3 regions of the Halomonas sp. 3D7M genome follow, and region 2 is predicted to be linked to each of the others. Evidence: predicted binding sites of a transcription regulator. Region 2 holds the regulator's gene; each other region holds the start of a gene.
The links. Region 2 encodes FliA, which starts transcription of late flagellar genes. Its sites were predicted from a motif close to CTAAAGTTNNNNNNNNNNCNGCCGATA; they were not measured.
Positions count from the first base shown of each region.

Region 1: a site for FliA is predicted at 4,379-4,405, ahead of INT22_RS13295 (MbtH family protein). Genes of this name have one in related genera too.
Region 3: a site for FliA is predicted at 4,057-4,083, ahead of fliD (flagellar filament capping protein FliD). Genes of this name have one in related genera too.

Region 1 is NZ_JABUZF010000235.1:73,907-81,291, forward strand. It holds partial or broken gene INT22_RS13275 (AMP-binding protein) at 1-1,607, opposite strand, end outside; gene INT22_RS13280 (TauD/TfdA family dioxygenase) at 1,658-2,659, opposite strand; gene INT22_RS13285 (4'-phosphopantetheinyl transferase family protein) at 2,691-3,362, opposite strand; gene INT22_RS13290 (thioesterase II family protein) at 3,340-4,080, opposite strand; gene INT22_RS13295 (MbtH family protein) at 4,070-4,360, opposite strand; gene INT22_RS13300 (DUF4880 domain-containing protein) at 4,542-4,748, opposite strand; gene INT22_RS13305 (RNA polymerase factor sigma-70) at 4,829-5,353, opposite strand; gene INT22_RS13310 (inositol monophosphatase family protein) at 5,583-6,380, shown strand; gene ykgO (type B 50S ribosomal protein L36) at 7,011-7,151, opposite strand; gene INT22_RS13320 (type B 50S ribosomal protein L31) at 7,164-7,385, opposite strand, start outside.
Region 2 is NZ_JABUZF010000095.1:3,769-11,317, reverse strand. It holds gene INT22_RS03845 (adenosylcobalamin-dependent ribonucleoside-diphosphate reductase) at 1-183, opposite strand, end outside; gene INT22_RS03840 (hypothetical protein) at 392-949, shown strand; gene INT22_RS03835 (sensor domain-containing diguanylate cyclase) at 959-2,998, opposite strand; gene INT22_RS03830 (OmpA family protein) at 3,022-3,693, opposite strand; gene INT22_RS03825 (motility protein A) at 3,698-4,513, opposite strand; gene INT22_RS03820 (RNA polymerase sigma factor FliA) at 4,553-5,203, opposite strand; partial or broken gene INT22_RS03815 (flagellar basal body rod protein FlgF) at 5,203-5,673, opposite strand; gene INT22_RS03810 (flagellar hook protein FlgE) at 5,716-7,068, opposite strand; gene INT22_RS03805 (flagellar hook assembly protein FlgD) at 7,144-7,549, opposite strand, start outside.
Region 3 is NZ_JABUZF010000212.1:3,706-11,090, forward strand. It holds gene INT22_RS12015 (tellurite resistance TerB family protein) at 1-162, shown strand, start outside; gene INT22_RS12020 (exopolysaccharide biosynthesis protein) at 253-846, shown strand; gene INT22_RS12025 (YqhA family protein) at 912-1,517, shown strand; gene INT22_RS12030 (hypothetical protein) at 1,869-2,198, opposite strand; gene fliD (flagellar filament capping protein FliD) at 2,580-3,932, shown strand; gene fliD (flagellar filament capping protein FliD) at 4,165-5,526, shown strand; gene INT22_RS21900 (flagellin N-terminal helical domain-containing protein) at 5,789-6,076, shown strand; gene INT22_RS21905 (hypothetical protein) at 6,027-6,575, shown strand; gene INT22_RS21910 (flagellin) at 6,680-7,357, shown strand.

The sequences.
Region 1 (7,385 bases), on a different contig from region 2:
CCTTCAGCACCTTCGGGGGTGGTCACTGCAAAGGCTGCAATGCGCCCCTTACGGACCGCTTCTACCTCGGCTTCGATAGCGCACTCGATATCCTGGGGATAGACGTTATGGCCGCGCAGAATGATGAGGTCTTTAATACGCCCGGCGATATACAGCTGCCCTTGGTGTAAAAAGCCTAAATCGCCGGTGCGTAGCCAGCGATCGTCTTGGGCGTCGTGGCCCAGTGCATTGGCATCGTGAGCATCGCTATCGTGGGCACCGGTACGTTGCCAGCTAACGCCATCACGGGTAACAAAGGTTTTGGCGGTTGCTTCAGGGTTATGCCAATACCCATGCGCCACGCTGGGCCCATTGACCCAGATCTCGCCAACGTCGCCTTCGGGCAGCGAGTGAAGCCCTTCGGGATCGACAATATCGATAGTGTGATCGGGTTGCGGCGTGCCACAACCCACCAGGGTATTGCCTTCGGCTGTTGAGGACGCCTGCCCCTGAGCCAGCAATTGTTGCGAAAAAGCAGTGCCAAGTACCCCCGTACCACGAGGATTACAGCTAACCAGCAGTGTGGCTTCAGCTAAGCCATAGCAGGGAGCGGCGGTGTCAGCGGCGAACCCCGCTGGCAGGAAGCGCTCAATAAAGGCTGTAAGGGTATCGTAGCGCACTGGTTCAGCGCCTGAGAACGCTACCCGCCAGCTGGATAAATCGAGTGTCTCAATCTGTTCGTCGCGAATACGCTCAAGGCACAGCCGGTAGGCGAAATCGGGGCCACCACTGATGCTACCTCCGTAGCGGGAGATCGCTTCCAGCCAGCGTACCGGCCGCTGCAAAAAGAAGGTCGGGCTCATCAATACCGCAGGAATGCCACGATAGATGGGCTGGAGTAGGCCGCCGATCAGGCCCATATCGTGATACAGCGGCAGCCAACTAACGAAGACATCGTCAGCACCAATCGAGAAGCCTGTCTCGATAGCGCGCTCGTTAGCCATCAGATTGCCATGACTCACCATCACCCCCTTGGGCGTGGCCGTGGAACCTGAGGTGTATTGCAAAAAGGCGATATCATCGCGCTTAGGGAAATGCTCGACCCAGTGTTCAGCGCGGCTCTCATCGACGCCATCCACGGGGATCAATTCCGCACTACCAAAGCCTTCGTTCGCCGATGCGACCACATCAATAATTGTCGTAGAGGTAAGCACGCAAACGGCCTGGGAGTCGGCGGCAATGGCCAGTAAGCGTGCCAAGTGCTGCTGTTTGGCCGACTCCGGTGGAAAGACCGGCACAGCAATGACCCCGGCATATAGGCAAGCGAAAAATGCCACTACATAGTGCTCATCGTTATCCAGCAGGATCAAAGCACGGTCACCAGCCGCGAATCGCTGCTGTAGCTCACTGGCCAGAGCACGCGAACGCCGCTCCAAGGTGGCGTAATCAAGGGCGGTATCACCTTGAGCGTTCACCACAATCAGCGCCCTGTCGCTGGGCCTTTCACGGGCTAAGCGACTTAAATGCTCGACATAGCTTCTAAAAACATCGTTTCTAACAGCATCGCTTCTAAAAGCATCGTTATGGGACGGGTGGCTGTTCATTGTCTGGGCGTGCCTTATATTCATATGCGTACCTGCTGGAACTCCTGGCCGTGGCGTGGGTTGAGCCGCTGTATTCAGTCTTTGGAGAGGTTGCCGTGGCCTTCCGCCATGGCGACAACAACTTTGCGCGGCCCTTTAAACGGCGTGCGCGCATGGGCGACCAGCATGTTGTCGAGCATCAACACATCGCCCGCCTGCCAGGGGAACATCACCGTTTCGTCGGCCAGCACGCCGCGGACCTCATCAAAAATGGCATCGTCAATGGGGCTGCCATCGGCAAAGAAGACGTTGCGCGGCATGTCTTCGGGGTCAAGCAGCTCTTCTAGCGATTCACGCACTTCTGGCTGCAGGTTGGAGACATGGAAAAGGTGGCCCTGGTTAAACCACACCTGCTCACCGGTGACAGGGTGAGTCTCTATGCTTTGGCATAGCTGGGTAGTACGCAGGTCGCCATCAGGTTTCCATTCACAGCGGATCCCCGCGCGCTGGCAGAATGCCTCCACTTCGGCACGGTCTTCGGTGTTAAACACCTGTTGCCAAGGCATATCGAAATCGCCGTAGTTGCGTACGTAAAGAATGCCGGGGGCAAAGCGCTCACGAATCTCTACCGGCATACGGCGGTAAATGGCGCGACTATCGGCAATAGGCGTCTCCCCTCCTTCAGGTGAAGCGGTGACACAGTGGAACCAGATTTTCATCGGCCACTCGCGGGTGTAGGCCTGCTCATTGTGGAGGGGAATATGTTGATGAGCGGGATATTCGGTGGAGGTATAAATGCCCGATGACACCGCTGAGCGTGGCGTAGAAGCGAACTCATAACTCAACAGTGGATGACCGAAAGCGGCAGCAAACTGCTGAAAATCATCAACTGTCGGCACGTCGAAGCCTCTCAGTAACACCCCGCCTACTCTAGTCACCAGCGTCTCGATATCAGCACGCAGCTCGCTAAAAGCTTCCAGCAGCGACTGCCCTGGGTAGGCGGGAGAAATCATAATAGGCAGCTCTGAATCAGCTGGCCCCTGGCGTTTGGATATGGCGTTGATTGGTTGCGTTGGTGCTGTGCTTTGGCTGTCCATTATTGATCTCCTAAAAAGTCGTTGAGTAGCATTAGCTCTGGACATAACCCAGGGCTGCCGCATAGCCACACGGCGCTGGCAGCGGCCATGCTTGCAAAGGTGATGAAGTAGGAAGCGAGTATTCAAGACGGTAAATGGTTGGCGGCGCAGAGGCTGGACTGACCGAGAGCGCCTGTAGATGGTCAGCTATTCCCAGCCCAAGTGCCTTGAGCACTGCCTCTTTAACCACCCAGCGCTCAATAAAGGGCAAGGCAGACCGGCCGCTATCGTGATAGCGTCGCTCACTCGGCGATAGAACTAGGCCACTCAGTGATGCAAGCTCGGCCTCGGGTCGGCAGCGTTCAATATCGACCCCCACCTGCCCACAAGCTGCCAGCGCAATAAGGGCATACCCCCCTGCATGGGAGACATTGAACGCCAGCCCATGAGCGCTTTTCAGGAGAGGCTTACCATAGGCATTTTCGCTGAACACCAGTTTCTCTGGCGCGATACCGGTTTGCGCTGATAGCAGCCGCCGCAGAGCAGCACGAGTCGTCACGGCACGCACTACATCGGCGTGATGACGAAACCGACACGCACGCTGCCGCTCTGTTTGACTCAGCAACCGATAGTCCTCATCTGCAATAGGGGCCTCCAGATCAAGAGGCAACTGCCAGACCGTGAGCCCCACGGGTAGCGTTTCAGCTAACCGCAGGCGCTGCATAAAGCACCTCCTCTAGGCGCAGGGTCAGTGCCTGTTCGATGGCTGCCACTACTTGCCTTTCCTGCTGGCGAATAAAGAAGTGCCCTCCCTCGAACCAGTTCAAAGAAAACGCCCCGCCCGCTACGCGCTGCCATGCTTCCAAGCGCACTTTCTCAATATCATCAGCAAGGCCCGCTAACACTTTGACGGGATAGTCGAATGGCGCACTACTGCGATAACGGAAACTACGACAGAGGCGATAGTCCGCCGCCAAAACATCAAGCGTGAGACGCATCAGCTCTGGGCTTTCGAATACTTCCTCTGGCGTGCCGCCCTGTTGGCGAAGATCCGCAATCAGGGCCTTATCGTTATCAAGGCCCGCCAAGCGCTCTGAATCACGCATTGAGGGCGCTGCACTACCTGAAGCGAATAGCATCCGTGGCTGAGGGCGCCCCACATCGCGCAAGCGAGCAGCGATGCCATAAGCCAGCAGCGCCCCCATGCTGTGACCAAACAGGGCAAAGTCACCGCGCATCCGCGTTGCCTGCTCTTCGCACAGCTTTACGACCTGAGTTTCGAAGTTGTCGACGAGCGGCTCACCCAAGCGCTCACCCCGCCCCGGCAACTCAACGGGGCACACCTCAATCCACGCTGGCAACTGGCGCTTCCAGCGCAGATACATGGTGGCACTGGCCCCAGCGCAGGGCAGGCAGAGCAGCTTTAGCCGCTTAGCCTGCATTCGCAGGCTCCGCTTCAGCAGCCTGCTGCTCGTCCATCCACTGACGCAGAGAGAGTGGCCGCATATCGGTCCAGGTTTTTTCGACGTACTCTAGGCAGGTTGGCTTATCGCCAAGCACACCGGTATCCGTCCAGCCAGCAGGAATTGCTTTCCACTCAGGCCAGAGGGAGTACTGCTCTTCGTGGTTAACTAACACGCGGAAAACAGCATCTTCACGATCAAAACAGCTTGTCATGGAACTAACCTCATCGTTGACGAAGAAATGAGAAACAAAACGCAATTGCTTCTCATTACATAATGACGAGTGAGGTATATAGAAATTTAATGCGGGGGAGAAAGAAAGTAGGAAAAATAAGCGTGAGGGCAAACGGCTCTAGTGCTTAAAAACATGAAAGCCGTTAAACCATCAAGGAAGAAAACCAGGGGGAACAAAAAAAGAATGGGCAAAAAGCGGTGATTTGTCAGTTGCGCTCATCACTGCGGGGGATCATTCCCGTTAGCAGCCATAGCTGTTCGGCTTCATGAAATACCCTGCGATGCTGAGAAGAAGCCGCTAGCCACGCATGGAGCGCCTCGCGATCAGCATCACTCAACGACTCTTCATGCTCGCGCATCAGCCAATCTAGCGCCACTTGCCAAACGGCATCATCGCCGCTGTCGTTATCCATCGTTACTGTCAAACCTCGCTACTGTTGTTCGTTGACAGTGTAACAAAGCGACCACAAAGAGGGGACGGAACGTAGGCTTACTAATCTGGCAACGTCTGACTTTGTAGCGACTGGCGGCAATGAGTCAATGCATCGCGAATCATAAAGTTAACTAACGTGGTGGAAATACCTAACAAGTGGGCCACTTCCCGCTGCGTATGGCTCCCCGACCGGTAGAGCTCAAAAGCGCGCCGCGTACGCTCGGGCAGCTCGTCCAACGCATCCACCACCTGAGCCAAGGCCTGACGATCAATCGCGATCACCTCTGGAGAGTGTGACGCGTAAGAGGCAGCCTCCCCCTCCTCTTCTTTGGCAAACAGCGTTGACTCAAATGCCGAACGGCGGCAACGGTCAATAGCGAGGTTGCGCACCACACGTGACACGTAGGATATGGGCTGCCTCACCTCAAAAAGCGTGGTTGCTTCTGAAATTTTTAGATAAGCATCCTGCACAACATCATCGGCCTGATCAGCATTGCCCAAGACTCTTGCGGCGACACAGCAGAGCCGGGGCCGCTGATTAACGAAGATATCTTCTAACTCAGCGCTCCAGGTCTGGGTATCCACTGATTGGCCTCCTGCCTTAACTAACACCACAAAATAAATAACAATAATTATTATTTGCGTTAACAAGCAGTAAAGTCAATCAGCGAGGCCTAATCCTCTTTTCATAACGATATGCTTGTACTAAACAACTGATCTACCAAACCAAAAAAGTCTACTGTCATCGCCATGTCATGAATGGTTAGTTACCTTTATCAAACGATTTGATAACAGCCCTCCCAGGAGAAACGACATGCTTGAGAGCGAAAACAGCTTGCTGGAAACAGTTAAGCAAGCAGCCTATGAAGCAGGTGCGCTGTTGCGCGAGGGGTATTCGCAAAAGGGACGGATTGCATTTGAGAAAAAGGGAACATCTGACTTCGTTAGCTACTACGATACGGCAGCCGAGAGTATCATTATCGACTGCATCAGCAGCGCTTTTCCCGATATCGCTTTCCTTGGCGAAGAAAGTGGCCTGACGCCCACCGATAGCGACTATACCGTGATTATTGACCCCCTTGATGGCACCAGCAATTTTCTGCATGGCGTGCCTCACTTTTCGGTGTCTATTGCGGTCACCAAAGGTGATGCGCTGATCATCGGTGTTGTCTATCAACCACTCCTTGATGAGATGCTCTGGGCAGGCCAAGGCACAGGCGCCTTTCTCAATGATCGCCCATTAACAACACCAGCCCCTCGCCCGCTGACCGAGATGCTGGTGAGCACTTGCCTGCCTTACCATGCCAAAGGCGACTGCACGACAGCGCTAAATCAACTCGCGACATTAATGCCCCAGGTGGCGGGTATCCGCAGCCCTGGCTCAGCGGCGCTCGAGATCGCCTATCTCAGCCTAGGTCGGTTTGATGCTTTTTGGTCGCAAGGCGCCGCGCTCGACTTCTGGGATATCGCTGCCGGTATTGTGATAGCTCGGGAAGCTGGATACACCGTCACGGATATCTCTGGTGAGGCAAATCCTGTTCAATGGAACAGCCTAATTGCTGCGCACCCCGAGCAGCATAGCCAACTGCTAGCATGTTTAAGCTCTTGCTAACAGAATATCCGCTCCACCCCTAATGCAAGTCAGTTAAGCCGACCGGCATTATCTGATGGGCTGGTTTTTTTGTTTAATAAGTGCCTGACGATGACTCCACCCCAGCCCTCCGTGCCGCCCTCGTCACTCCTACAGGCCCTACCACTTCGTCATTCCCGCAGGCCCTACCACTTCGTCATTCCCGCAGGCCCTTAGCGGGAATCCATGTTGACCAGGGGTTTCGGGCTGCTGCAGGCCAAGGTCAAGGTGGATTCCCGATTACCCCACTCGGGAATGACGGTTCGGTGACTCAGGAATGACGGTGCGGCGACTCCACCCCAGCCCTCCGAACCGCCCTCGCCATTCCCGCAGGCCCTGCCACTTTGTCATTCCCGCAGGCCCTTAGCGGGAATCCATGTTGGGCTGGGGTTTCGGGCTGCTGCAGGCCAAGGTCAAGGTGGATTCCCGATAACCCCACTCGGGAATGACGGTGCGGTGGCTCAGGAATGACGGTGCTGTGGCCACTTTGCTATATGGAACTAGGGGATAATGCTAGTCAGCCTTAACTGACTGATATTACGCCCCCCTGAGTTCAAACGCTGTATTGTGCGTTGATAAAAAATAAGCCGCTGGCCCCAGGAGATTCCCTGCTTATTTTTTGTGCTTTCCTCCCTGGCGCGCTTTGAAGCGCGGATTCGTTTTACAAATGACATACAGCCGTCCGCGACGTTTGACCACTTGGCAATCAGGATGGCGGTTTTTGGCGGACTTGAGCGAGCTAAGTACTTGCACTCTATATATCCTCTACTTAGCGCCAGAAGAGCGGCGCGAAACCAAACCGAAGCGCTGCTGAAAACGCGCCACCCGACCTTCAGCAGAAACTCTGCGCTGCTCGCCGGTATAGAAAGGGTGAGAAGCGCTAGAGACATCCAGGTCAATCAATGGGTAGGTATTGCCATCATCCCAGACAATTGTCTGCGTTGAGGTACAGGTAGAACGGATCCGAAACGTGGCACCGCAGCTGGT
Region 2 (7,549 bases):
AGCATTGTCACCTTCAACCGCCGCTAACGCTCGCGCGACACGCTCAAAGGTAGCACCCACATCCTGATCAACAGGTTGGCTATGGCGATCTTTTAACCGATATTTAGCATCCCAGATATCTTTTGAGGGAACCTGTAGTGGGACGTCATTCGAAGTCTTCATAGCCTTTGCTGCGGTGCTCATGTCGCGAAACTCCTTCACAACGGGGTGAAATTAGCGCTCAAAACGGTGCGATTATACGTTCTGCGACTATGAAGTATAGACTTGACTTTACACTATATGCGGCATTTTTCTTGTTAAAGACTACTACATATAGAAAAATCAGCGCGTTACCTTTTGCTTATCTTCAACAAACGATAGGCTAATGTTTTTCTTGTGCGATGCCACCCCTATGCCTACTTTAAAGCCTTTTGCGTTAGCGGCCTTCAGCGCCCTACTTTCCAGCACTGCGCTGCCTAGCATGGCAGCAACGTTCAATATTGATGCCGAACAGCCCCACGATCATTGGCAGTCAATGGCGTTAACGTTAGGCAGTGAGCGGCACTTTCGCGCCGTGGAAACTCATAGCTATTCGGATGCCACCTTGAGTTTGAACGCAACCCAAGGTGTTTGCGACTTACCATGGCTGGAAATGCGGGTCACGCTGGCTGAACAGCAAGGCGAAAGTCGCGCGGTTAACTTAGTGCCTACCAGGATCCGGGTGGATGATACGCCTATCATTGATACCATGGCCGAGTTTATTACCGAGCGTGGCGATGATGGGTTTTATGCGCACTTCTACCTAAGCGACCTGCAAACATTAATGGCGCAAATGAGCCAGGGAGAGCAGCTGTTTATTGGTTTCGATCAACAGGATAGCGACCCTTGGTATATGACCTTTAGTCTTGACGGTGCTGATGATGCCATAGCGAGAATACAGCGCTTATGCGACCGCGCCGACGACCAATGATAGCGCGTGTCACTGCACGCTTTTGTCAGCGATTTCAACGCGGTTACGCCCATTATGTTTAGCTCGGTACATCGCAGCATCGGCCCGGGCGATGATAGTCTTGCAGCTATCATCGGGCTGCCATACTGCGACACCGATGCTGACCGTTATCGGTTGGCCCAAGCCCTTCACCTGCAGTGTTGCCACTAGCCCACGTAATCGTTCAGCAAGCCCTTCGGCGGCTTCAATACTGGAGTGGGTCGCCAATACCACAAACTCTTCCCCTCCCCAGCGCCCCAAATGATCACAGCCCCGCAGTGAACTTTCCACCATGCGTGCTAGCGAAATCAGCACATCATCGCCCACGCTATGGCCGAGGGTGTCATTGATCTGTTTAAAATGGTCGACGTCAAATAACAACAGCGCGAAAGCCGCCCCATAGCGTTTTGCTGCTACCAGCTCTGCATCAATAGCCTGCTCGATGCGGTAGCGGTTCCACACCTGAGTGAGCGGGTCAAAATGTGCCAACTGCTCTAACCGCTGATTCGCTTCTGCCAGCGCTTTACGCTCGCGCTCCAGATGCATATTGAGCGTGCTGATCTCATAAGCAGAAATGGCCAGCGTTAAATCTTCTCCTAAATCTATCGCGGCTAGCCGCTCAACCCGTTGCCAGGCTTCGCTTTTTCCTGTGACCTCCTCGCACCACGCGTCAGAAGGCGACATCATCATAGGTGGCAGGGATGCTGAAGAGGGCTGCATCGCCCAGTAGAGCGTTTCCACTTGCTCAGGACGAAAAAACATCAGCCAGCCGCGCTGAGCAGGATCGGTAGGCAGCGGCACGGCGAGTACTCCACTCTGCTCTAGCATGTCTAAAGAGCATGTTAGCGGCTCTTTGGCTGTCTCTTGGGTACACCATGGGCCACTATGGATATGGGATTTTTCAATCCGCGTGACCAGTTGGCCGATCGTTTCCGGCTTGGGCGTATTGCCTGATTGATAGATACTGCCTTTCACCCATAACGCAACGCCATTGGCACGAAAGAGCGACTTCCATGTCTCGGCATGCTCCGCAAACAGCTGATAAGGCCCCTGAGGCTTTAAGCGATTATTACTTGAAAGCACCAGGCTATCTTGTACGCGCTGCAAATAGCGCGCCTCTTGGCGAGCTCTCAGCAGTAACAGCCGCTGCGTAGCCATTTGCACCAAGGTGCGTACCGCATCTCGTACGGGCGGCGCTACGGGGTAAGGCGCTGCCGAGTGGCAGAATAGCAGCCCCCAAAGGCCGGTATCTCCCTGCATGGCCACGCTTAATGCGCCGCGCACGCCAAGTCGCTGTAAGTACTGTTGACGCTCAGGGGCAGGGGCACGCAAGAAGCTGTCACTTACATCTACCACCACACTCGCTGGCAGTAAGTGCTCGTAGGGTGCTGCGACATCTTGGATCAGCCGCACCGGATGGCGCTCATAGGCACGCCGTAATGCAATGGGGAAGTCTTTGGCGGGAAAGCGTTGCCCTAACAAGGCAGGCAAACGAACCGCCGCTAATTCGACACTCGACTGAGCGCGCCCTTTAGCTAACGACTCGGCTACGATCAAACCATGCCAGTCACTATCGAAATGGCATACAGACACCCGGTCATGCCCGGTTAATTCTTGTACCGACATCACTAGGTAATCAAGTAGCTCTTCTTGATGGGTCGCTTCCGCTAAGCGCATCAGGCGTTCGTTCACCGTGCCAAGCAGACGCTGCTTACCGAGGGAATGAAGGGGTTCTATCTCAACTAACACATGCGCACCGGCACGGTAAGCATGTAACTGGAAACGGTTTGATCGAGCGGGACACTTAAAGGTGAGAGGCCCCGGCAAACGCTGCTGACCTTGGAGCTCATAGCGTACGCGCTGGCTTAAGCGCTTGCCTAGAACGCTGGAGAGCGTTGCGAGACGCCCTTCAGGAAGGCTTACTCTCAGCAATTCAACAAAGTTGCTACTAAATGCCTGTATGCGCCGACAGTCAGCATCGAGCACCAGTAATGCACCGAACGACTGTAGTAGCGAGTGATGCTTCGACACAGAGATGGCCTCAAGAAATCTCTTTACCCCTCAGTCTGCTGCCTTAGCAACAGTTCAACGCGCCGGTTGGCGGATCTACCTTCCGGCGTTGCGTTACTTTCCATGGGTTGGGTATCGGCGTAACCGACTGCCCGCATACGTGAAATAGCAACTCCCTGGCGCTCAAGATACTGGACCACCGCAATGGCGCGCCCTACCGAGAGATCCCAATTTGAGGGGAAGCGAGAGGTAGCAATGGGAACATTATCCGTATGCCCTTCTACTGAAATTTGCCCCTCAAAGGATGCTAACACTGCCAGAAGGCTTTCTAACACATCTTGCCCCTGGGGCGTTAGTACGGCATCACCGCTAGGGAAAAGCAAGCTGTCGTCGATGCGCAGCGTAACACCTTCTTCACCTTGAGAGACACTAACCCCGGGGATATTAAGCTCAGTCATTCGCGGCTTGAGCCCGCTGTGCCGAGGATGGATACCGGTTGCTAAGCTGGCCAACGGCAGCGAGGTGATAGCACTTACAGAATGCATTCTATCGCGGTCAAAGGCTTCCCCTCCCCCCGGCGGGGTCAATGCAAGCAGTAAGACAAACAGCGTGATTAACAGCGTTAATACGTCTAAATAGCTCGTTAGCCAACCTTCATCGCCCTCCCCTGACACAGTGGGCAATTCCAGTGCGTGCCGTGAATCACGATCTAGCATAGCGCTATCCTTTTGCCGCAGAACTAACTGTTGGCCGCGGTTTTACAGAGGCATCACGGATCTCGTCATGATAATTAGCCACAAAGGAGTTGAGCGTTTCTTCAATAAAAGAAGGCAGCCGCCGTTTAGTAATTAGCGAAATGCCCTCCAGCACCATGTTCATGGTGATAAGTCGCTCTTCCGTGCGCCGCTCTAGCTTGACGGCAATCGGTTTGAACACCAGGTTGGCGAGCAGAATACCGTAGAACGTTGTCAACAGAGCCACCGCCATGCGCGGGCCAATAACGTCAAGATCGCCCGCATCCATCACTTCCAGCATATTGACCAAGCCCACCAAGGTACCGATCATGCCAAACGCGGGCGCATAGGTAGCCATAGTACGAAATATCTGCGCCTCAGCATGCTCCCGTGCTTTTAATCGTGCGATGCGCCAGCGCAGCATATCGAAAATTTCGTCCTCTTTCGTGTTAGCAATCACCAGTTGAATCCCGGTGCGCAAAAAGGGGTTACGGGTGTGCTCTAGCTCCTTCTCAACCGCCCTGACATCGCCTTTGAACCACAGGCGCGCCATGGAAACCAGTTCGTTAATATCATCACGCACATAGGTGTTTTCACGCCGAAACACCAATCCCACCAGGCGCACCACGCGTAGCACTTCTTTCAGCGGATAACTAATAAAGGTAGCCGCCAAGGTGCCCGTTACCACAATGGCTAGCCCCGGCAAGTTGATAAAGCTTTCTGGCGACTCTGCAGTAAAAAACAGCACGCTTACCAGCAAAAGCATGCTGGCAAAAATACCGATCAGCGTAGATGGGTTCATCAACGGCTCCTCGCCGGTTATTCGTGATTAATAGTGGCGTTAGGTGGTGTCATATAAGCGAGCGCGAAGCCTGCTAATCGCTTGGCTGTGAAGCTGGGAGACACGGGATTCGGTCACACCCAGCACCGCCCCGACTTCTTTAAGGTTCAGCTCTTCTTGGTAATACAACGCCATCAGTAGCTTTTCACGCTCAGGTAAGGCATCGATCGCATCAATTAACGACTGACGCTGCTGCTGATCTAACAACTGATCGAAGGGCAGGTTAGTGGCTTCCTCCTTCGCGGACTCGGCCCCTTCGGCCACCAGTTCTTCAAAGGGCAGCAACTGGCCACTGTTCGTATCGTTGAGCAATTGCTGATACTCACTAAGCGGCATATCCAGGTCACGCGCGATCTCACCCTCTTCCGGCGGGCGCCCTAACTGCTGTTCAAGGCGACGCACCGCATCATCCACGGCTCTGGCAGAGCGGCGTACACTACGCGGCAACCAGTCACGTGTGCGCAGCTCATCCATCATGGCACCGCGAATACGCTGGCTTGCAAACGTGGCGAACGTTGCCCCCTGGGTCGCATCAAAACGCCCTAGTGCTTCTAATAAACCCACCATGCCAGCTTGAATAAGATCATCCAACTCAATACTTGCGGGTAGTCTTACCTGCAGCGTTAAGGCCTGACGTCTTACCAGTGGCATACCAGTGCCGCAGGCCCCTCACCCTGGGGAATAGCACTGATGGTGCCGTCCGCACCAATGGATACTTGCGCACCTTGAGGCAAGGCAATGGGGCCACCTTCCCCCATTACCGGACGCCCAACACTAAGCAGTACGCCATCACTATCCAGCTGCAGGTCGCCCCTGCGGGTGTACGCCTCAGTGCCGTCTTCTCCTAGCACCGCCATCCAGGCATCATCCTGCATCGCGATATCGAGGGTTCGACCCGTGCGTTCAATAGGGCCCTGCGAAAAATCGGTGCCTGGGGTGGTCGTCACCGCCGATACCCGCGTGTCGAGTAGCCCAGCGCCCTCTACCGGGACTGAACGCGCAGCTTGCAACTGAGCGCGAAAGCCTGCGGTAGACACATTCGACAGGTTATTGCTAACCACTGCCTGCTGGTCCATTGTGTGTTTGGCGCCGCTCATGGCGGTGTATAGCATACGATCCACAACTGACTCCTTAGCGCAGCATCACGCCATTATTACGAGTGACTACAGGTTAATAATGGTCTGCAGGAGCTCGTCCTGGGTACTGATGGTGTTGGAGTTAGCTTGGTAAGAACGCTGCGCCACAATGGTATCTACCAGCTCGCTGGCCAAGTCGACGTTAGACGCTTCTACTGCTTCCGCTTGGATCTGACCCAGACGACCGGTGCCAGGCGCCCCCAGGTTTTCCAAACCAGAGGTATTCGTCGCCGCCCACAAGTTGTTGCCCAGTGGCTGAAGGCCTTCCTCATTACGGAAACTGGCTAGCGCAATCTGGCCCGCAGCACGGGTTTCACCGTTGGTGAAGTTACGCTGGATAACGCCTGTTTCAGTGACGGTAATACCGGCCAGTGCACCAGAGGTGAAGCCATCCTGGTTCAGCTCTTTTTGCAACGAGTCTGCGGCAAACTGAGTAGAGCCATTAAACTTAAACTGGATATCCAGAGCGGCTGCATCGACGCCACCGGGGATGCCACCAATAGTGACGCGAGTTTCATCTGTTTCTGGATCTTCAGTTACAACTGCACCTCCTGGGTTGGCGCTCTCTCCAATACCCGTAACAACTCCCTGCGCATTGGTTTGCAATCTACCACTTTGGGTAAAGTCCAATGTAAAGCTGCCTCTGGTTACCCCGTTAGTGACGGCAGTCACATTCCATTGATTACTATTGTCGCCCACCCTTTCGAAATAGGTAGCAACATTAACCGCATTCCCCAAAGAGTCATAAGAAGTGAAGTTATTGGAAAAATGATAGTTCAATGGTGTGACGACAGGAGGGTTGGCCTCTGCGTCAGCATCACTTTCTGAAATTTCAACAGTATTTAAATCTTGGCCACTGACTACCCTGGCATCCAGGTTTAATAGCGCATTTACTTCGGTGGTGGCTTTAGCTGGAATATCATCAACGGGCACATTTAATGCCTGCGGGGCGCCGCCTACCAATACGTTTGAGAAAGGGAACGCCTGCTGGTCATCGGTATCTACAGTAATGCCGCGATCCATACCGTAACCCATCAAGCGGTCGCCCTGGGCATTAACGATATCGCCAGCAGCGGTAATGCCGAACTCACCGTTACGCGAATAGCCGACTTCACCGGTTGGGCGCTCTAGCCGGTAAAAGCCTTCACCGGAAATCGCTAAATCTAGGTTACGCCCCGTGCTCTCGATACTGCCCTGGGTGAAATTCTGGCGCACATCTGACACCTGCACACCAATGCCCCGCGAGGCTGCAAACACATCAGAGAACAGCACGTCAGAGCGCTTGTAACCAACGGTTTGCGAGTTAGCGATGTTGTTACCCGCAGAGTTTAGCTTCTCTGATTGCGCGTTAAGCCCAGCCACTGCCGTTGTAAATGACATAATACGTTCCTCATCAAAACGTCTTTTTCATTAAGACGTTCTTGCTATAAAAATGTTGTTTTACTTACAAGTTACTTAAAGAATCTGTTTAACTTGATTCAACTGAACCTGTCCGTAAACAGCCCCTAAATCCAGCTGAATATTTCCACTACCATCGTTAGGGGTCACACTATTAACAACCGCATAGTTCAATGCGGTTGAGTCTAGTGTTTCACCCTCAGCATCTTGAGCCTCTAGCTGAACCGTGTAACGACCACTGGCAGCGGCTTCGCCCTGTTCGTTTTTACCGTCCCACTGGAAAGACTGCACACCAGCCTCTACCGCACCCAAGTTATAGCGTCTGATCACCTCGCCACCTTGGCCAACAATCACTGCGGTAAGCTGGTCGGCGGGTTTAGCAAGCTCGACACCAAACGGTGTCGTATAAGACTTTCCTTCACTATCCTGCTCTAGCATGACCTTGTTGCCAGGCACCATCACA
Region 3 (7,385 bases), on a different contig from region 2:
GAGCAGCGCTGCGAGTTGGTAGCGTTAATGTGGCAGCTTGCTTGGGCAGACGGCAGTATCGACCCGCTCGAAGAGCACCGTATCCGGCGGCTGGCAGATCTTTTACACGTTAGCCATAGTGATTTTATTCGCAGCAAGCTTGCCAGCACGCCCCAGGCCTAGCGGCTCCCTTCCGGCTCAGCAGAAATCCCCAGCCGTCGACATAACCATTAATAGACCCATTGATACAGGGCTCGGAGCGCAGAAACGCCAATGAGTGATATGCAGGATGCATCGAACTTAACCGAACTGATTAACACCATGGAGCGAATGGAGCGTGAAAAAGCCAAGGTAAGCGTAGACGACGTGGTTCACGCGGTGGGCAGGCGTTCATTTGGGCCACTATTGTTGCTTGCTGGGCTAATCACACTTGCGCCTATCATCGGTGATATTCCCGGTATGCCAACGCTTATGGCGGCGTTGGTGTTGCTCACGTCCGTTCAGTTATTAATCGGCAGGGAAACTTTTTGGTTACCTAAATGGCTGGTAAAACGCTCTATTGCCCGAAACAAATTCGATAAAGCTATTCACTACATGAAAAAGCCCGCCACATGGATTGATAGCTTACTAGGTGTGCGCCTAGCGTGGATGACTGGCTATATCGGGATACGCGTCACCGCCGTGATGTGCCTGCTTATCGCGCTAGCCATGCCGCCGATGGAGTTTATTCCGTTTAGCGCCAACGGCGCGGGTTTGGCGCTTACCCTGTTTGGTTTAGGTTTAGTCGCCAGAGACGGCATTATGCTCTCGCTGGGTTTTCTACTCACCGGAGTTACGTTTACGGTTGTGCTGATCAACGTGCTATAAGTTCGCGTACGATCATCCTAGCGCCGCCTAAGCTGACGGCTTTTTAAAAGGAGCAAGCACGCACCATGTCTGATCCAGCACCGTCTGAGTCATCATCATCGAACTCACCATCGCCACATTCAGCACTGCCGCCTGCGCCCAAAACGCCCCGTGAACAATCCTCCTGGGAGCGGCGGATTGAAACGGTGCTTTGGAATTCGCGCTTTCTAGTAATGCTGGCGGTAGTGCCAAGCCTGTTGGGTTCACTGATGCTGTTTATTGTTGGCACGCTGGATATCTTAACCGTGGTGGGTGACGTACTGCGCTACTACCTGGTGGATAGCTCTCAAGATATCCACGACACCCTGGTGCCGGACATCATCATCGCCGTTGATGTTTATTTAATAGCGATTGTGCTGCTGATCTTTGGGCTAGGTATCTATCGGCTGTTTGTTTCCCGGATCGACCAGGCGGAAGTGCGCTATCCCAAGCATCCGTTTAACGTAGGCTCACTGGATCAACTCAAGGACAAGATTGCCCGCGTGGTGATTTTGGCGGTAATTATTGAGTTTTTCCGCGCTGTGGTGGATATCCGTTTCACGACGCCACTGGAAGCCATCTACCTCGCGCTTTCGGTGCTGGCGCTGGCGGCAGCGCTGTATCTCATGAGTCTTGGGCATAAGGGGGAGTGAGACGAATCGTCGGGCTGTCTCTTAAGCGAGTGAGTTAATACCCGCCGAGGGTAAATTACGCAAACATTATCAATCACTGCTAGGCTGGAAATGTTATCCCAAGGTGTTGCTTTCTTTGAAGCAAGCCTTTAAACGCAAAAGCAAGGAGTGCCGTTATGCGTAACATTATCTATATTATTGGTCTAATCGTTGTTGTGCTGTTTATTCTATCGCTGCTTGGACTGCGCTAAGCACATCACGCTAATAGAAAAGCGCCCGCAGCTCTTTTTTCAAGGGGCTGCGGGCGCTTTGTATTTAAAACGTCGTATTTAGAGCGTCGTATTTAGAACGTGCAGAGCAAAGCAAACGCGATTACGCGCAGTCGGCAGCACCCTGACCAAACATATCAAACATTAGCTCCCGCCCCATAGACGTCAGTACGAAGCGGTCGTAATCATTAAATTCAGCGGCACCGCTCTCTTCAAGCACCCGTTGGCATGTTTTCCAACTAGGGCAATGCCCCTTCAAATGAGCCAGCTCGCGTCGGGCGAGGCCACGCTGCGGCAAGGTAATGGTTTCGAGCACATGGCCGTTATCGTAAAGCAGCTCGGCAACGGTAGAAAGGCAGTGGCGTAGGCTGCGCTGCACATGATAAGCGGCAGACACTACGGTGGATGCGGGTTGTGACACCTCGGAAGGCATAAGTCGTTCTCCTGCAAACAGCCCCAAAATGGGCTTGTTGCAGTGCATTATAAAGCAATGCGGGTATTAGACCAAGGTCTATGATGGATTGGTGTCAAAGCAACCGCCGACCTTTTTCTGACATATTTCTGTCATCTAGATAATTCAACATGTGGGCCGCTAGGGGAAAAGCAAAAAGTATTAATTAAAATTGATGGTGTTATGCCTTTTTAGCTTTATGTAAGCGTCATTCTTTACAATTCATTACTTTTTAGTACGTAAAAAAAGCCAAATAGGCTCAAGTCTAAGCTTTAATGGTCGATAGTATTAAATATAAATCACATTCTTACGTATGAGCAGCGCCAGCGTGTTGGGCGTTATTTAAAAAAAGGGCAGTAACTTATGGCTTCCATTTCATCACTCGGTATTGGCTCAGGGCTCGACCTCAACGGCTTGCTGGATCAACTGCAAGATGCTGAGCGAGGGAAGCTGAAGCCTATAGAGCGTCAACTGGAAACCCAGCAGACCAAGATTTCTGCTTATGGTCAGCTGCAAAGTGCGCTCTCCCAATTTCAAACTGCCTCCGCTGAGTTAAACGACAGTGCGCTGTATGAAAGCCTTTCCACGAATGTGGGAGGCGATGCCATTACTGCCACGGCAGATGGCGAAGCGCAGCCCGGTAGTTACAATGTCACCGTTGATACACTCGCTACTCGTGGCACGCTGGCTTCCACAGGTGTTGATCAACTGGACGCGCCGCAAACGACCACTGAGCAAACGCTAACCTTCACGTTCGGTGATGGGGCCAGTAAAGACGTCACCATCGGTGCGAATAGCAGCCTGGAAGATATTCGCGATGCGATTAATGCCAGTGAGGATTCAGGCGTTAACGCCACCATTGTGAACGACGGCACCAACTACCGGCTGGCGCTTAGTTCCAGCGAAACCGGTGCGGATGCCTCTATTACCGGCTTTAGCTTTTCTGATGCAGGCACAGCGCCCTTCGCCGCCGACACCGATAACACCCTGCAAGCAGGCACCGATGCCGCGTTGACGGTGAATGGCATTGCTATTACCAGCCCTACCAATCAGGTTGAAGGGGCGATTCAAGGCGTGACGCTTAACCTTCAAGATGAGGGCGATAGCACCGTGGCAGTCGAGCAGAATACACGCGCTGTTCGTGAAGCGATTACGGGCTTTGTCGATGCCTATAACGACCTCAAGGGCACCATCGGCGCGCTGACCAGTTTCAATTCTGAAACCGGTGCTGCGGGTGATCTGCTAGGTGATGGCACTGTCCGTATCGTTGAGTCTCGCATGCGCAGCGTGCTCAGCGGTGGCGTGGAAGGCGAATTTTCCATGCTCAGCGATATCGGCATTTCTTTACAGCGCGATGGCACGCTTGAAGTTGATAGCGACAAGCTTGATAACGCCATTGCCAATAATCAGGAGGCACTTTCAACCTTCTTTGCTGGCGATGCGGATGAGTCAGGCATGGCGGGGCAGCTTAACACCACAATAGAGCAGCTGCTTAGTTCCAACGGCAGAGTGTCGGGGGCGATTAGCGGTGCGGAAAGCCTCAAAGAATCTCTGGGTGAGCGCTATCTGAATATGGAGCAGTCTATTGAGCAGACCATTTCCCGCTATCGCACTCAATTCGGCCAGTTAGACGGCATGATTGCCCAGATGAACCAAACCAGCAACTATTTAACCCAGCAGTTTGATGCCCTTGACGCTCAGCTTGGGCGTAAATAGTCGCTAAAGTAATTTGGTGGTTGTTGAACGCCTACGCTAACGCCTGCTTCCTGCAGGCGTTTTCATTAGAAAATTCTCATTTCTAGTAAAAAAGTATGAAAATCGGCGAAAGCGCGAAAAGGCGCTAAAGTTGTGCGCTTTTCTGCCGATAGCAGTGCTATTAAATAAACGGGCGTGCGCATGCGTGCCTGGGTCTTGTGGTTTAGCCTTTTGCACTGAGGAATACCCCCGCATGGCGACGATAACCTCTCTTGGCGTTGGTTCTGGCCTTGATCTCACTGGTTTGCTTGATCAGCTTCAAGCGGCTGAGCGAGGCAAACTCGCGCCGATTACGCTTCAAAAGAAACAGCAGCAGGCGAAAATTTCTGCTTTCGGTCAACTTCAAACGTCGCTGAACTCGTTTCAAGATGCGGTCGCCAAAATCAATGACCCCAAGCTCTACCAAAGCCTTTCCGCCAATGTGCGTGGCGATGCCATTAAAGCGACTGCTGCCGCTGATGCGCTGCCGGGCAGCTACCGGGTAGAGGTCAGCCAGTTGGCCACCTCTGGTACGCTGGCCTCAAACCGCGTGGCAGAGCGGGACGCCGCCCTGGATCTACAAGGGGCCACCGCAATGCAGCTGACCTTTGGCGATGGGGAGAGCGTCGATATCAACATCGCAGAAGGCAGTAGCCTTGCAGATATTCGTGATGCCATTAACGCTGATAAAGAAGCTGGTGTTAACGCCACGATTATCAATGATGGCACGGGCTACCGGCTGGCACTTAGCTCTAAAACCACTGGCGCAGACGCTTCTATTGAAAGCTTTAGCTTTGTTGATACCAATGGCGCCGTGCTCCCCGGCCCCTTTGCTGAAGATGCGCTAACAAAACGCCCAGGTGAAAATGCCGCGCTTACGGTTAATGGCATTGCGATTAGTAGTGCAGAAAACAGTGTTGAAGGCGCGATTCAAGGCGTAACGCTAAATCTTGCTGAACTCAATATCGTGGACGGCGAAACGGCTTCCAGCACCATTAATATTGAGCGCGACACGCTAAAGCAGCGCGAAGCGATTAATGGCTTTGTAAAAGCGTTTAACGACTTAAAAGGCACCATTGGCAAGCTCACTAGCTTTACCGGCGATAGCGAAACCGCTGGCGAGCTATTGGGCGATAACACCGTGCGCACCATCGAATCCCGGCTGCGCAGTGTATTAACCGGCGGGGTAGAAGGCGGTGAGTTGTCGACCCTTAACCAGCTAGGCATCACTCTGCAGCGAGATGGCAAGCTCAAGGTCGATGAGGAGACGCTAGATGACTTGGTTGCCAATAACCCCCAGGCCCTCAATGACTTTTTTGCCGGTGAAAACGAGGGCGACGGCATGGCGGGTAGGCTAAACACTACAATCGAACAGATGCTGGGCAACAATGGCGTGGTAAAACTAGCGATTAGCGGCGCGGAAAACCGTGTTAAAAGCTTGGACGACCGTTTCGAGCGTATGGAAAAAACCATTGAAGGCACCATCTCCCGCTACCGCACCCAGTTCGGTCAGCTAGATGCGATGATTGCCCAGCAGTTTGATGCCCTGGATAATCAGTTAGGCCGCAAGAAATAACCTTAACGCTTCGGTTGAGTAGCCACAGATAAGTAGTGCGGTGTAACGAGCGAAGCGAGGCACCCGCAATGGGCGGCGTAAGCCGCCCTTTTGTTGCCCACGTAAAAGTAAGCCTCTCACCCTACAGTTACCAAACATTACATCTTTTTTTTACTAACCGCCCTAAAGATTCTTCTCACTGTGCCGTTAATTCTAATAACGGCGCACAAAGTGGCCGAATAGCAGGCCTTCCGGCCAGTGTTCATGCAAGGAGAATCACACCATGTCAGTGATCAATACCAACATTACTTCCATGATTGGCCAGTCCAACCTGTCCAAATCACAAAACTCGCTGCAAACCTCTATGGAGCGTTTGAGCTCTGGCCAAGCCATCGCTAACCGCTTCTCTTCACAGATCACCGGTCTCGGCCAGGCTCAGCGTAACGCTAACGATGGTATCTCCATTGCGCAAACCGCTGAAGGCGCGCTGAATCAGGTGAATGACAACCTGCAGCGTATTCGTGAATTGTCTGTTCAGGCTCAAAACGGTACTAACTCTGAGTCTGGATGAGATTAACCGTATCTCTGAAGAAACTGACTTCAACGGCACTAAAGTGCTGGCAGAAGATAGCGGCCTGAAAATTCAGGTAGGTGCTAACGATGGCCAGACCATTTCTGTCAACCTACAGCAGATCAATGCTGAAACATTGAATTTAGGCGGCTTTAATGTGAACGGTACGGGTACCGCCAATAAAGCTGCGTCGATTCAAGACCTACGTGCCAATGACTTTGAACAAGTTGGCACCTCGAACGAGTGTACAAACGCAGCGTTCAACACCGCTTCTAACGTTGGTGATGTGTTCCAGAATCTGAAAGATGGCGCTGAAATTACTTTAGATCCGGGTACTACCGATACTGTATACACTCTCGACGCTGACACTAACACTTTCAGCTTCGACCGTGCTGGCGTAGCTGTAGATGGAAATGCTGGTAACTTAGCCACCGATCTTGGCCTAACACCAGGCGCTGGTGAGTCAAAGAAGTTAACGTTTCATCTTCTGGTGCACTAACGCTTGCCTCTACAGGCGAAAACTTATACCTGACGGGTACCGCTGGTTCTGCTGATCTAAGCGTAACAAATACGGGCGGCGATCCTGTCGCTACGATTGAAGACTTGGTCAGTGAGCTTGCTGAAGGAGGCCGTACTGCTGGTAGCATTACTACTGCAGACGATACGGTTTATAGTGCGAACGGTGGCGCCGGAGTAGATACTGAAAACGAAACCATCGCCTTTGAAGATCTTCAGAATCAGATTCAAGACGATACAACTAACGCTTACGATGTAGACTTAGACGGTGAAGGTACAGCTGCTAATCAGTATAATATTAGTAACGCTAATGCGGTGACTGATGCCCTCGGTGGTGGCGGCGCAGCTGTCTTTACTTCCGGGTTTGAAGGAGACTTCACTCTTTCCGATTCAGCTGCTGCCTCTGTCTATGTTAATGACAATGGCAAGATCACTGATGGTGCTGCAAATGAAATCTTCATTACCGAAGATGGTGATCTGACTCAAGAAGCGCTTAGCGATGCGGACGCCACCAAAAACCCGCTGGAAGCCTTGGACAGCCTGCGTTCTGAGCTGGGTGCTGTGCAGAACCGTTTTGAATCAGCCATTACCAACCTGAGCACCAATGAGACTAACCTCTCTGCAGCTCGTTCGCGCATCGAAGATGCTGACTACGCGGTAGAAGTCGCCAATATGACTCGCGCGCAGATCCTGCAGCAGGCTGGTACTTCTGTATTGGCACAGGCCAACCAGATTCCGCAGAACGTTCTTTCACTGCTGGGTTAATCTGAGGCTTAGTTTCGATAGAGCATTT